3 regions of the Mesorhizobium sp. KR2-14 genome follow, and region 1 is predicted to be linked to each of the others. Evidence: predicted binding sites of a transcription regulator. Region 1 holds the regulator's gene; each other region holds the start of a gene.
What was found. The regulator LexA, encoded in region 1, represses DNA repair genes until DNA is damaged. The targets are predictions, from matches to a motif close to TGTTCNNNNTGTGTTCNG.
Positions count from the first base shown of each region.

Region 2: the regulator LexA is predicted to act here: its motif matches at 2,583-2,600, upstream of ABLE86_RS09570 (metallopeptidase family protein).
Region 3: the regulator LexA is predicted to act here: its motif matches at 1,761-1,778, upstream of ABLE86_RS02600 (UvrD-helicase domain-containing protein).

Region 1 covers NZ_JBDZDR010000001.1:72,522-77,131, forward strand. Annotated here, with positions in the region: gene moaC (cyclic pyranopterin monophosphate synthase MoaC) at 1-463, shown strand, start outside; gene glp (gephyrin-like molybdotransferase Glp) at 466-1,671, shown strand; gene lexA (transcriptional repressor LexA) at 1,960-2,679, shown strand; gene ABLE86_RS00345 (ComEC/Rec2 family competence protein) at 2,708-4,610, opposite strand, start outside.
Region 2 covers NZ_JBDZDR010000003.1:112,103-116,712, reverse strand. Annotated here, with positions in the region: partial or broken gene ABLE86_RS09585 (error-prone DNA polymerase) at 1-176, opposite strand, end outside; gene ABLE86_RS09580 (DNA polymerase Y family protein) at 173-1,588, opposite strand; gene ABLE86_RS09575 (hypothetical protein) at 1,563-2,561, opposite strand; gene ABLE86_RS09570 (metallopeptidase family protein) at 2,772-3,191, shown strand; gene ABLE86_RS09565 (mitochondrial fission ELM1 family protein) at 3,196-4,167, opposite strand; gene ABLE86_RS09560 (DUF1737 domain-containing protein) at 4,173-4,379, opposite strand; gene ABLE86_RS09555 (CoA ester lyase) at 4,523-4,610, opposite strand, start outside.
Region 3 covers NZ_JBDZDR010000001.1:545,481-550,090, forward strand. Annotated here, with positions in the region: gene ABLE86_RS02585 (dienelactone hydrolase family protein) at 1-729, opposite strand, end outside; gene ABLE86_RS02590 (hypothetical protein) at 960-1,253, shown strand; gene ABLE86_RS02595 (hypothetical protein) at 1,264-1,701, shown strand; gene ABLE86_RS02600 (UvrD-helicase domain-containing protein) at 1,819-4,329, shown strand; gene ABLE86_RS02605 (DUF2806 domain-containing protein) at 4,356-4,610, shown strand, end outside.

The DNA.
Region 1 (4,610 bases):
TCTCGGCGCCGATGGCCAGGCGAATATGGTCGATGTCGGCGCCAAGGCGGAAACCGAGCGCACGGCGGTTGCCGAAGGCATCGTCACCATGCTGCCCGAGACATTGCGCATGATCCGCGCCGGCGATGCCAAGAAGGGCGACGTGCTGGGCACCGCACGCCTGGCCGGCATAATGGCCGCCAAGCGCACCCATGAGCTGATTCCCCTGTGCCATCCGCTGCTGCTGACCAAGGTTTCGGTGGACATCGAGCCTGACGAAGCGCTGCCCGGCCTGCGCGTGACGGCGCTGGCGCGCGTGACGGGCAAGACCGGCGTGGAAATGGAAGCGCTGACCGCCGCCTCGGTGGCCTGCCTGACCATCTACGACATGGCCAAGGCGGTGGACCGTGGCATGGTGATTTCCGGCATCAGGCTTTTGGAGAAGTCCGGCGGAAAATCCGGCGACTACCGGGCGGATAGCTGACGATGTCGCTGCTCCCGGTGAAGGACGCGCTCGAGCGGCTTCTGCAAGGGGCGGTTGCCTGCGAGCCCGAAACCGTGCCGCTGGCGGAGGCTGCGGGCCGCATACTTGCCGAAGACGTGCGCGCGCTGAGAACGCAGCCTCCTTTCGATGCGGCGGCCATGGACGGCTACGCGGTGCGCGCCCAGGACGTGGAGACAGTGCCCGTCACGCTCCAGATCATCGGCGAGGCCCCGGCTGGCCGGCGGTTCAACGGCCAGATCGGGCGCAGCCAGGCGGTGCGCATCTTCACCGGTGCGCCGGTGCCGGAGGGCGCCGACACCATCGTGATCCAGGAAAACGCGCGTAAGCTGGGCCAGGACACGGTCGAAGTTCTGGAAACCGTAGCCGCAGGGCGGCACATCCGCCGCAAGGGACTGGATTTCGTCACCGGCGACCTGCTTCTTGAAAAAGGCCGCGAACTCGATGCCGGCGCGCTTTCGCTGGTGGCGTCGGCAAACCACCCTCGCCTCGACGTCGTGAAACGGCCACTGCTCGCCATCATCGCCACCGGCGACGAACTGCTGCCGCCTGGCAGCGAGCTTGGGCCCGACCAGATCGTGGCTTCCAATGCCTTCGGTGTCGCGGCGATTGCCACCTCCGTAGGCGCACGGGTGCTTGATCTGGGCATCGTGCCCGACAGCCGCCCGGCAATTGCCGCGCGCATCAGGCAGGCGCTGGACCACGACGCCGATGTGGTGGTCATGCTTGGCGGGGCCTCCGTGGGCGACCACGACCTTACCCATGAGGCGCTGGTGAGCGAGGGCATGGTGCTGGATTTCTGGAAGATCGCCATGCGCCCCGGCAAGCCGCTGATGTTCGGCCGGCGCGGCCGCACGCGTTTCCTGGGCCTGCCCGGCAATCCCGTCGCCAGCCTCGTGTGCTCGCATCTTTTCCTGAAGCCGCTTCTGTCGCGGCTTGCCGGCCGTCCCTTCGAACCCGACCTGCGCCAGGCCGTTCTCGGCAAACCGATGGCGGCGAACGGCCGCCGGCAGGACTTCGTGCGGGCGGTGTTGCGAGAAGGGCATGACGGCCCGGTGGCGACGCCCTTCGAAGTGCAGGATTCGTCCATGCTGAGGACATTCGCGGAAGCCAATGCGCTGATCATCCGCGATCCCTTCGCCCCGGCAGCGCCGGCCGGCGCCCCTTGCACGGTTCTGAAGCTGCGCTGACTGCGCGCGGCTTCCCACGGTCTACACCGCAATGGATGCCGCCCTCCGGAAGCCGGTCGCGGCGCGATTGAGGCTTGGTGCGCAAAAGGCGGAAATTGCGCGGAACCAACCCCTTGCGCCGCTTTGCTGCAGCAAGGTGGCAAAGGTGGAGCGGAGCACGCCAATATCTCAGCCGGCAACCGATTTGCGCGTCTTCATGGAAATTTAAACAGTTGCAGAACACAACTGGAACAGATAGTGTTTGTTCTGGTTTTGTTTTGGGGGTCGATTCTCCCCGGGGGGCTGGCCATGCTGACGCGCAAACAACACGAGTTGCTTCTCTTCATTCACGAGCGGCTGAAGGAATCCGGCATACCGCCTTCCTTTGACGAAATGAAGGACGCGCTGGACCTTGCTTCCAAATCCGGCATCCACCGGCTGATCACCGCACTGGAAGAGCGCGGCTTTATTCGCCGGCTGCCCAACCGGGCGCGCGCGCTTGAAGTGCTGCGCCTGCCCGATTCCATTGCCCCCGGCCTCACGCCTCGCACCAGGTTCTCGCCCAGTGTGATCGAAGGCAGCCTCGGCCGCCGCGCCGCCCCGGAGCCGGCTCGCGCGCCTCTGGCCAGCAACGACGAATCCGGGACGGCGATCTCGATCCCGGTTATGGGCCGCATTGCCGCCGGCGTGCCCATCGACGCAATCCAGCACAAGACCCATTCCATCACGGTGCCGCCAGAGATGATTTCCGGTGGCGAGCACTATGCGCTCGAGGTCAAGGGCGACTCCATGATCGAGGCCGGCATTTTCGATGGCGATACGGTCATCATCCGCAACGCCAATACGGCCAATCCCGGCGAGATCGTGGTGGCACTGGTGGACGACGAGGAAGCGACCTTGAAGCGCTTCCGTCGCAAGGGGGCGTCGATCGCGCTCGAGGCTGCGAACCCGGCCTATGAGACGCGCATTTTCGGACCTGATCGGGTGAAAGTCCAAGGCAGGCTGGTTGGGCTGATCCGCCGCTATTGAACCGGAGCCGGCGGGCACCGAGCTCAGCTCAGTCTTCGGCGTGGTGCGGTGGCGGCGTCCGTGCGTTTTGCGATGATCCACGCGGTTCGGCTGACTTGGCCTCCGACTTTTTGACGTAGGGCGCCAAGCCTCGTGCCTCGCGCGAAAACTGGCGATGGGCATGCCATGGCCGATATGGCTCGCCCACCGCGTAGTGAACTTCCGCGCCTTGGCTGCCCACCTCGCCGCCACCAAGATTGACGACGGCGCTGCCGAATTTCGCCAGATCGCGCTTGGTGATGACCAGCATCCCCTCACGCCGACAGATGTTTTTGGCGGTGGCGTCGTCGACGACAATCACGGCGGCATATTCGCAGACGGGACGCGCGATTGCCGGGTTTGCCGCGTGAACTACAATCGCGCCGGAGGGATGCACGGCAACGCAGAGGCTGTCGTGGCAGTCGAAGCCTGAGCTTGGCGCTTCATCTTGCCCCGTTTCGGCTTTTGGTAGCGCCGGCGGCTGCGTTCGGATTTTCGGCGGCGCAATGCCCTCGCCTTCGACTTCCGCGCCTGAAATATCGCGATCCGTAACTGCAGCCTGGTTGCTCAGCTTCTGCGCAGTGCGCGACCTTCCCTTGCCGGCGCTTCTTTTCGAAGTGGTGTTGACCGGGCTGACGAGTTCCTCGGCCCGTACCGCCCGTTTCCAGTTTTCGATGGTAAAGGCGTTCGGCCTTGCTCTGTTGACCGCAAGTTTCCCACCGCCGAGCGGCACCGCAACGAGCCGTCCGTCTTCGGAAACGAAAACGTCGGGCGTGCGAACATCGGTCAGCGTCAGCGCGCCGGCAAGTACAGCCGGCACCGCCAGCAGCCGCAGCCAGGTCGAGGCCATGCAGGCAAACACCAGCGCGACGGTAAGCAGCACCAGCGAATGCGCTGAGATGAGTCCCACCGCATCGATCGGCGATCGCTCAGATATCCAGCTCGACACTGCGATCATCAGCGACAGGCCCTTCCCCATCACGTAGAAGAACGGCGCGTCCAGCCCGAGCGGCATCGCCAGCGATCCGGCGACGGCGAAAGGCATGACGAGTATAGAAACGCTGGGCATCACGGCCAGATTGGCAAGCAGGCTGAGCGGCGAGACACGCTGGAAGTGATAGACGCCGAAAGCAGTCGTCGCGACGCCCGCCACAACGGATGTGATGGCAAGCGCGCCCACGGCGCCGATCGCCTTGGCAACTCCGCGCCCCACGAGCGATCTGGGCTGGGCCGGCGGTGCCCGCTTCTTCACATGCCGGCGCTCGGCCCATATCGCATAGGCGCTCACCAGCGCCGCGGTTGCCGCAAACGACATCTGGAAGCTTGGGCCCACCACCTCATGCGGTGATACGGCCATGATGACGAGCGCCGAGATGGCGAGATTGCGCGTGGTGAGCGCGCCGCGGTCAAAAAGCAGGGCTGTGAGCATCACCGCCAGCATAAGGAAGCTGCGCTGCGCCGCCACGTCGCCACCAGAAAGGAACAGATAGCCGGCAATGGCGGCAAGAGCCGCGCCGGCCGCGTATTTCTTGACCGGCCGCCTCGAGGCGAAGCCGGGAAAAGCCGCGAAAGCCACTCGCAGCGCGCTCATCACGGTGCCGGCCACCAGCGCCATGTGCAGGCCTGAAATCGAGATGATGTGGTAGATGCCAGTCCGGCGCATCGCCTCGTTGATGTCTTCCGGAATGCCGGCGCGAATGCCCACCACCAGGGCGGCGGCGATTTCGCCCTCAGGACCGCCTATGTGGCCGCGAATGCGCGCGGCGATGGCGTTGCGGACATTTTCCAGGCCGTTGGAAAGCCTGGTCCGCAACGACGGCTGCGGCGCGCCTTCGACAAGGTCGGGACCGCGGAGGAAAAAGCCGCTGGCGCCGATGCCGTCGAAATAGCTGGTAAAGGAAAAGTCGTAGCTG
Region 2 (4,610 bases), on a different contig from region 1:
CCGGCCACCGTGTTGCGGTCGGCAAGGCCCGTGCCGGCATGGCCGAGCAGGCAGGCGGCCACCACCAGTTCCTCCGGCCGCGAGGCGCCGCGCAGGAAGGAGAAATTAGACTGCACGCCGAACTCCACATAGGCCGGCGAAGCAACGGGCGCGCGGGGGATGTTCTCCTTTTTCATGCGAACAGTCCCTGCATGAACCAACGCGGGCCGGTGTCGCCGGTGCCGTAAAACCCCCGGCGGAACAGCCAGTAGCGGCGGCCGGCGCCGTCCTCGACGCGGAAATAGTCGCGGGTCGGCGCATCCGCCTCTTCGCGCCACCATTCCGGCGCGATGCGCTCCGGGCCTTCGGCGCGCACCACGTCGTAGAGCACGCGGCGCCAGCGGAAGCGCGCGGGCGGGCCTTCCGGCATCTCGGCGGCCACCACCTCCACCGGCTCGGGATGGGCAAGCAGGCGGATCGGCCGCTCCGAGGCCGCGAGGGGCGAGTGCTTGGCCCTTGCCGGCATCGCCGCATCGGCGGCGGCAAAGGGCATGGCGGCGACCGCGCGTTCCGGCAAATGGCTGGCCACGAGAACCGGCTTCTGCACCACATCTGCGCCAAGCCGGGCGCCGACGCGGTCGGCGAAGAGGGCGAGGTCTTCGTCATTGCCGCACACCTCGCCGGCAAGATCGGTCTGGACCATGTCAAAGGAGGCTGCCGCCAGCACCGAGAGCCGGACGAGGTCGAAGCCGTAGCCGGCGTCCAGCGCATCCTCCAGCGCCGTCAGCCGTTCGTGGAACAGCCTTGCGATGAGATCCGGCGCGCGCAGCGGCCGCGAGGTGCCGACACCGATGCGGCTGACCATGCCGTCGACCCGGAACAGCAAGAGCTGCAGGGCGCGCGCGCCCTCGCCGCGCCGCTCCAGATCCGCCTTCAGGCTCGTGGCCAGCAGAAGCACCAGCCGCTCGATGTCTTCCATCAGCCCGATCGGCTCGGCCAGGTGCCGCTCCACCGAAAGCGGCGCGACGGGCAGGCGCGGCGAAATAGCCTCCTCGATGCGCCCCAGCGCTTGGTCGATGCGGGCCATCAGGCCGGCGCCGAAGCGGCGCGCCAGCGGCGCGCGGGGGCTGCGCAGAACCGAGCCCGCATTGCGCAGCCCCACGCTTTCGAGGCCGGAGACGGTCGCCGGCTCCAGCCGAAGTGCTGCCAGCGGCAGGGGCCCCAGAGCTCTCTCCTCGCCCCCAGGCTCGACGATCTCGGGGCTGCGGAAGCGCGCCGTCGCCCAGGCCGCCCCCGGCGTCGAGGCCAGTCCTGCGCGCACGTCGAACCCCTGGTGGAAGAAGCGTGCCAGCAGGTCGTCGAGCAGCGCCTTTTCGCCGCCGAACAGATGGGCGCAGCCGGTGATGTCGAGGAACAGGCCGTCTGCCCCGTCCAGCGCCACCAGTGGCGTGTAGCGGTCGCACCAGTCGGCCAGGCTTTCCAGCAGCCGGCGGTCGGCGGCCGGATCCGCCTCGACGATCTCGATGCCGGGGTGCATGGCGCGGGCGTCGGCGATGCCCATGCCGGGCTTCAGCCCCAGCCGCTCAGCCTGCTCGTCGAGGGCTGCGATGCGCTGCGTGTTCTTTTCGCGATGGCTGACGACCAGCGGCGGGCGGGCCGCCTGCGGCTGCGAACGCCACGACCGCCCCAGCCGCTGGCGCAGGATGCGCTCCGTGCAAAGATGCGGAAACCACAGCGCCAGAATCCGCTGGCCCGAAGGCCGGCTGCTGTCTTTCGGAAAATGAGCGTTCATCGGCGTTCCACTCCAGGGTGAACTGTCCGGGCAGGGCAAGGCGGCTTTTGTCGATCCTGACGACAAAGCCCGGCGGACCGATGGAGCCGGCCAGCGGCCCGGCGATGGTGTGGCGGGGTGCTGCGGTTGCCGGCGAGACGACGAGTCGCAGCGGGGCTGCGGTCGGCTCGGGTCTGGCTGCCTGCCGCAGCAGGAAGACCGGTCGACCCGCGCCCAGTGCGCGCCGGTGCAGCCGGCGCGTGGCGGTGAGGTCGAGCTTTTGCGGGTTGCCGCGGATCTCCAGCAGCACGGCCGAGAAGGCCTTCAGGCCGGCGGCCTCCTCGGCGATCCACAAGGCGTCGGCGAGTCTCGGCGCCTCTGCGATCAGAACCTCGTCCGCTCCGATGCCGAAGCGAGCACACAGGCCCGGCGCATAGGGCATACCGGCCTCGCGGAAAATTTCTGCCGTGCCGATCCAGAGCATGGGTGTCCTTTGCCGCGCCTGCGCCAGCAAAAGCCCGGTCAGCGCCAGGGCAAGCCCGGTAGCAGCCCCGGCATCGCGCGTTTCGGTGCCATGGATTTCGGTCAGCGCGGCCAGCGGCAAGCCGCCGCCGAGGGCCGCATCGAAAGCCTGCGCGCCGGTTGCCAAGCACGGTTCCGCCGCGATGCCATGGCGCCGCATCAGCACCGTGCCTTCGCCGGCCCGCGCCTCGGCGGAAGGCACCAGCCGCTCCGGCAGGGTGCCCTCGATGCGTGCTATTTTCTGGCGCAAGGCAAAAACAGTTGCCTGCGCCACGGCGGACGTCGCCATGACGGTGTGCTTTCCGATATTTGTTCCTGTTATGTTCTTATTGATTCCAGAGCGCCCCGGCAGAGTCAAGCGCTTGAAAAGGAATTTATTCCTCTCTCGAAATGTTGATTGAAGCTTTCTCGCGCAGCCTTCAGGCCTATTTCCCCAGCCTCGCGTAAAAAACTCGAAAGGCACCAGCCAAAAGGCTATATGCGGTCAAAAGGAAACAGAATGGCCCGTATCTATAAGAACCGCGCATGGCACGACCAGCTTTCTCCGTCATTGGAGGAACTGGAATTTCTGGCGCTGGAAGCCTATGCGCATCTGCCGGAGGAGTTCCGCACGCTGACCGGCGAGGTCGTCATCCAGGTCGCCGAATTTCCCACCGACGAGATCATGGACGATCTGGCCCTGGAGACACCTTTCGACCTGCTCGGCCTGTTCGAGGGCCGCGGCATCGCCGAGCGCTGGAACCCGCAGACCGGCGAGGGGCCCAACCGCGTCACGCTCTATCGCCGCGCCATTCTGGACTACTGGGCCGAGAATGAGGAGACGCTGGGCGACATCGTCACCCATGTGCTGATCCACGAGATCGGCCACCATTTCGGCCTCAGCGACGACGACATGGAGCGCATCGAGGAAGCAACATAGCGGCTCAGTTGCCGATAGGACTGGACTGCCTCTTTTCGTAAGCCGTCTTGATGAGTGCCGAGACGCGCAAGGTCTCATCCTCGACCGTATACGAATACTCTTCCATCACACCTTGGAACGGCCTCGTAACTCCAAGGTTTTCATGCATGTCAGCGTGGAACCGTTCGAATTTTTCAAACTTTTCCTGTTCAAACTGCGGCCCTCCCTGTCGAGCCGGCGAAAAGATATGTATCGGCTTTCCTGACATCGAGGCCTCGCAGACCATCGTTACAGTGTCTGCCGTAATGACGAAAGCGTCGGCGGCTGCGAGATAGTTGATGTACGGATTGTCGCCGGTACGGTCCCAAACGATCATACGCGGATCATTTATTTCCGTCAGCCGAGCAAGAATTTCCGGCTCCGAGCGGCGAGAAGTCGATGCGAGAACGACGTAACCTCGTTCAACCAGATTAGTTGCTGTGGCGATAATCCCATCTATGGTCTGCCGGTCGAAAGCGTAGGCCCAAGTCGATCCGCCGATGAGCAGGGTAACGACAGGCTCCCCGCCAGGAGCAAAGCGCGCTCGCGCACTCTCCCTTCGCGTCGCAAGGAGAGCTGGGCTGATCCGATGAGGGACACCGGACATCCTGAAATATTTCGGCTTGTGCTCCATCGCCTTCGTCCAGTCATGACGGGAGACGAACACCATGTCGAACAAGTCCAGGTCGCGCCGGGGCGGTTGAAGGTGCACGGCAAACGGCCGGCCACCATAGGCCTTCTTGATCTCCGCAACATAACGCTCGGAGATGCTTCCGCATGAGATGAGGATGTCCGGAGCTTTCTCTGCAACGCTTTGCCGAAATGCAGAAAATATCCGCTCCGCTCGGGTTTGTTTCCTGAAAATCCTGGCAGTCGGGTTCGGGTCCAGGTTTTGCGCGACACCGAGGCACTGGGTCAGCGTCCCGGCCTTCTCTTCGCTTACAGTCCACACCCTCATACTTGCTATTGTTCCCCAAGCTTCATGTTGGGGTCGTATTCCTGGCCCTCGACATCCTTCACCACCGCCTGGCCGCATTTCATGGTCTTGGTTTCGGCGTCATAGGCATAGGTGGTCGAGCCGAACAGGTGCCAGCCCTTGTTCAGGGCGGCCGTCACCTTGTGGCAGAAGCTCGCGTCGTCCGGGCCGGTGAGAAAGCGGTAGAGTTTCATCTGTCATTCCCCGTCATGGCTGTTGCCTTGAGCATCGTTTCGGCCGTGGCCATGCAGTTTGGCCCGAAGCCATGATGTCCTGTTTGGCGTCGTTCTCTGAAAAGCCGTTTCCCGAACGAAGTTCCATTCCACGCCTTTTCGGCTCACTTGGCAATCATCGCCGCCTTGGCCAGAAGCCTTTCGGCCTGCACGCAATGCAGCAGCTCGACCATGCGGCCGTCGAGGCCGATC
Region 3 (4,610 bases), 470 kb from region 1:
CTCCAGCGCTTCCTTGTAGGGCTCGATGCCGGCGTTGATGCGCTCGTCCATGCCGGCATAGTGCAGCAATAGCGGCGCATGGATATTCGCCACGTCCTCGGTTTTGGGCTGGCGGCCGTAATAGGCCACCGCCGCGTCGAGGTCCGGCGCGTTCACCGCCAGATCGTTGACCACGCCGCCGCCCCAGCAGAAGCCCACCGCGCCAACCTTGCCGTTGCCGCCGTCGATTTGCTTCAGATAGGCCACGGTGGCCAGCCCGTCCGCGACGGTCTGGTCGGGCGCGAGCCGGGAAAACATATCGCGCGCCTTGTCCTCGTCCGACGGCGTGCCGCCAAGCGGCGAAAGGAAGTCGGGCGCCAGCGCGATAAAACCTTCCAGCGCGATGCGCCGCGCCACGTCGCGTATGTGCGGGTTCAGGCCCCGGTTCTCGTGGATGACGATGACCGTGCCGAGATTGCCGCCTGCGGCAGCCGGGCGCACCAGATAGCCCTTCATTTCGCCCTTGGAGCCCGGATAGGTGATGTCCTGGCCCTTCACCCGCGCATCGTCCTCCGCAACGATCGCCGCCTGTGCAGCATTTGCAGCCAGCAGCGGCGCGATCGCGGCGGCTGCCGCGCCGGAGCCCGCCAGCTTCGTCAGCTTCTCCATGAAGCCGCGTCGGTCGAGCGTCAGATGCGTGTATTCGTCATAGGCGTCGATCATTGCCTGCGTAATGGCCGGTCTGTTCATCGCTTCCTCCTGCCTCCCGTTCCATCGAGCAAATATGCGAGCGACCGGCATGGTCCAGCCTCATCAAATTTTCGTCAATCGGTGTCAGCCCGGCGGCATCGCCACATCTCAGGGACAAGGCTTCTATTGCGGGCTCGCCATCTGGCGAACCAGCGCGTGTTTCCACAGCCGCTGTCGGCACAGCCTGATCGTGCCGGAACAGACGACAACGTCAACGAAGGAGAAGTGCAATGACCTTCAGGACCTTGCTGTCAGCAAGCGCCTTGGCAGCCGGCGCAGCATTCATGGCATTTCCCACCTACGGCTTCGCCGCCAACTCTACCGCCGCCCAGATAGTCCCCGTGGCAGCTACAACGAGCCCGAGCGGCCAGCAGCATCAGCCGCGCAAGATGGGCTTCCGGCAACGCGTGCACGAATGCAAGGCCGAGTGGAAGGCCGACAAGGCATCCGGCAAGATATCGGGCAACGAAACCTGGAAGAAATACTGGAAGAACTGCAACATTCGGCTGAATACCAGCCAGTGAGGCCGCAACCATGAACGCACAGGAAATCATAGTCGCGGTTTCGAACCAAAGCGGCCTCGACCAGGCCAGGGCGGAAATGGCCGTTGGCACCATATTGTCGATGTTCGAGCACGAGGCGGGCGAAGAGCGCGTCGCAGGGCTCTTTGCCGCCGTTCCCGGCGCGGAAGACCTGGCGCATAGCTACGACGTCATGGCCGCCGCACAATCCGGCGGCGAAAGCGGCGGGCTTCTGGGTTCCATTACCTCGGCGATTGGCGGGCTTCTGGGCGAAAAGGCCGGCGCTCTGGTGAACGGCATCGCGCAGCTCCGCGCCAGCGGGCTCGACGCCGACCAGATCAAGCAAGCCGGACAGACCCTGTTCCAGAAGGCCGAACAAGCCGCCGGTCCGGATACGATCAAGCAGATCGTCGACTCCATTCCCGGGCTGAAGAGCCAGATCGGGCTCTGATCCCGCCCCCTCCTCGCTTGCACGCGGAAGTGCCGGCCCCGGCCTTCCGCGTCAACCATGGGCACAAAACGGCAACATCGCTGGCCTTTCGGCCCCGAATCACTACATTCGGTGGAAATGTCAGATTTTCCCGACGACATCCCCTTCTTCGATGAGCCCGGTGCGCCCGCCCCGCGCCCTTCCGGCGCGTCTGCGCCCGGCGGCATTGCCGCGCGCGCCATGGCCGCGCGCCAGGCATCCGCGCCCGATTATCTGAACGGACTCAACGCCGAACAGCGGCTGGCGGTCGAAACCACCGAGGGCCCGGTTCTGGTGCTGGCCGGTGCCGGCACCGGCAAGACGCGCGTGCTCACCACCCGCATCGCGCACATCCTCGCCACCGGCCGCGCCTTCCCCTCGCAGATCCTGGCCGTGACCTTCACCAACAAGGCGGCGCGCGAGATGAAGCAGCGCATCGGCCTGCTGGTCGGCGAAGCCATTGAAGGCATGCCCTGGCTGGGCACCTTCCACTCAATCGGGGTCAAGATGCTGCGCCGCCATGCCGAGCTTGCCGGCCTGCGCTCCGACTTCACCATCCTAGACACCGACGACGTCATCCGCCTCATCAAGCAGCTCATTCAGGCCGAGGGGCTGGACGACAAGCGCTGGCCGCCGCGCCAGTTCGCCATGATGATCGACGCCTGGAAGAACAAGGGCCTCGGTCCCGCCGAAATTCCCGAGGGCGACGCCCGCTCCTTCGCCAACGGCAAGGGCCGCGAACTCTACAAGGCCTATCAGGAGCGGCTGCAGACGCTGAACGCCTGCGACTTCGGCGACCTGCTCTGTCACCCGATCCGCATCTTCCGCGCGCATCCGGATGTGCTGAAGGAATATCACCGGCGGTTCAAATACATCCTCGTCGACGAGTACCAGGACACCAACACCGCGCAATATATGTGGCTGCGCCTGCTGGCGCAGGAAACCGGCGCCCCGGGCAAGAAGAACGTCTGCTGCGTCGGCGATGACGACCAGTCGATCTATGGCTGGCGCGGCGCGGAGGTGGACAACATCCTGCGCTTCGACAAGGATTTTCCCGGCGCTGTCGTCATCCGGCTGGAGCGCAACTACCGCTCCACCGCCCATATCCTCGGTGCTGCCTCGCACCTCATCGCCAACAACGAAGGGCGCCTCGGCAAGACGCTGTTCACCGACCTCGCCGACCCCGACGACTCCAAGGTGAACGTCCACGCCGCATGGGACTCGGAAGAGGAAGCCCGTGCCATCGGCGAGGAGATCGAGCAGCTCCAACGCAAGGGCCATGCGCTGAACGACATGGCCATCCTCGTGCGTGCCTCCTTCCAGATGCGCGAGTTCGAAGACCGTTTCGTCACGCTCGGTCTCAACTACCGCGTCGTCGGCGGCCCGCGCTTCTACGAGCGGCAGGAAATCCGCGACGCCATGGCCTATTTCCGCGTCGTGGCGCAACCGGCCGACGACCTCGCTTTCGAGCGTATCGTCAACGTGCCCAAGCGCGGGCTGGGCGAAGCCGCAATCCGCCAGATCCACGACACGGCGCGCGCGCTGCGCATCCCCATGCTGGAAGCCGCGGGCAATCTTGCCGAAAGCGACGAGCTGAAGCCCAAGCCGCGTGCGGCCTTGCGCGAGGTCGCCGCCAATTTCGAGCGCTGGCAGAAGGCACTCGACAACACGCCGCACACCGAGCTTGCCGAGATCATCCTCGAGGAGAGCGGCTACACCGACATGTGGAAGAACGACCGCTCGGCCGAGGCGCCGGGTCGGCTCGAAAACCTCAAGGAACTCATCCGCTCTATGGAGGAGTACGAGTCGCTGCGCTCGTTCCTGGAGCATGTCGCGCTGGTCATGGACAGCGAGCAGAACGAGGATCTCGACGCCGTCACCATCATGACGCTCCACTCGGCCAAGGGCCTGGAGTTCGAGACGGTGTTCCTGCCCGGCTGGGAGGAAGGCCTGTTCCCGCACCAGCGCTCGCTGGACGAAGGCGGCCGCTCCGGGCTGGAGGAAGAGCGCCGGCTCGCCTATGTCGGCCTCACCCGCGCCAAGAGAAACCTGCACATCTGGTTCGTCTCCAACCGCCGCATCCACGGCCTGTGGCAGTCGACCATCCCCTCGCGCTTCCTCGACGAGCTGCCGGAGGCGCATGTGGAGGTGGCCGAGGCTGGGGACAGCTATGGCGGCTACGGCAGTGGCTATGGCGGCCGGCAGAACCCCTATGGCGCCTCGCGCTTCGACAGCATCGGCACGGATCAGAAATCCTTCTCCAACACCTATTCAACGCCCGGCTGGCAGCGTGCGCAGGCCAACCGCAAGGAGGCGACCGACCGCAACTGGGGCTCGCGCTCCGGCCACCATGTCGAGCGCATCGGTTATGGCGAGACGGATTCCGGCTATGGCGCCGGCCGTGGCTCGGTGAAAGGCCGCACCATCGAGGGCGAACTCGTCGCCAAGTCGGTTGCCGACGCCCCCTCGCCCTTCAAGGTCGGCGACCGCGTGTTCCACCAGAAATTCGGCAACGGCAACATCGCGGCCATCGAAGGCAACAAGCTCACCATCGACTTCGACAAGGCGGGCCAGAAGCGGGTGATCGATAGTTTTGTGACGGCAGTGTGAGGGCTAAGACCACTGGGGGGGATAGCATGGAACACGAAGAGCCGAGTTCAAACTCGGCGATGTCATGGTTAAACCAGCTGACCGTAGGCGGAGGAGTGCCTCAGGTAATACTTGGACCAGCTGGGAAGGCAATTAGCCGACTTGTAGCTGGGGTGACAGACATACCTGCCGCTTGGTTAGAATCCAAGGCTCAAAAAATAAAAGACGATACTGCAGCGCGCAGCACGATAAGTGGTGCTGTAGCGTCCGCTGCCAGCAATCAAGCAGCGTTGGATCCAATG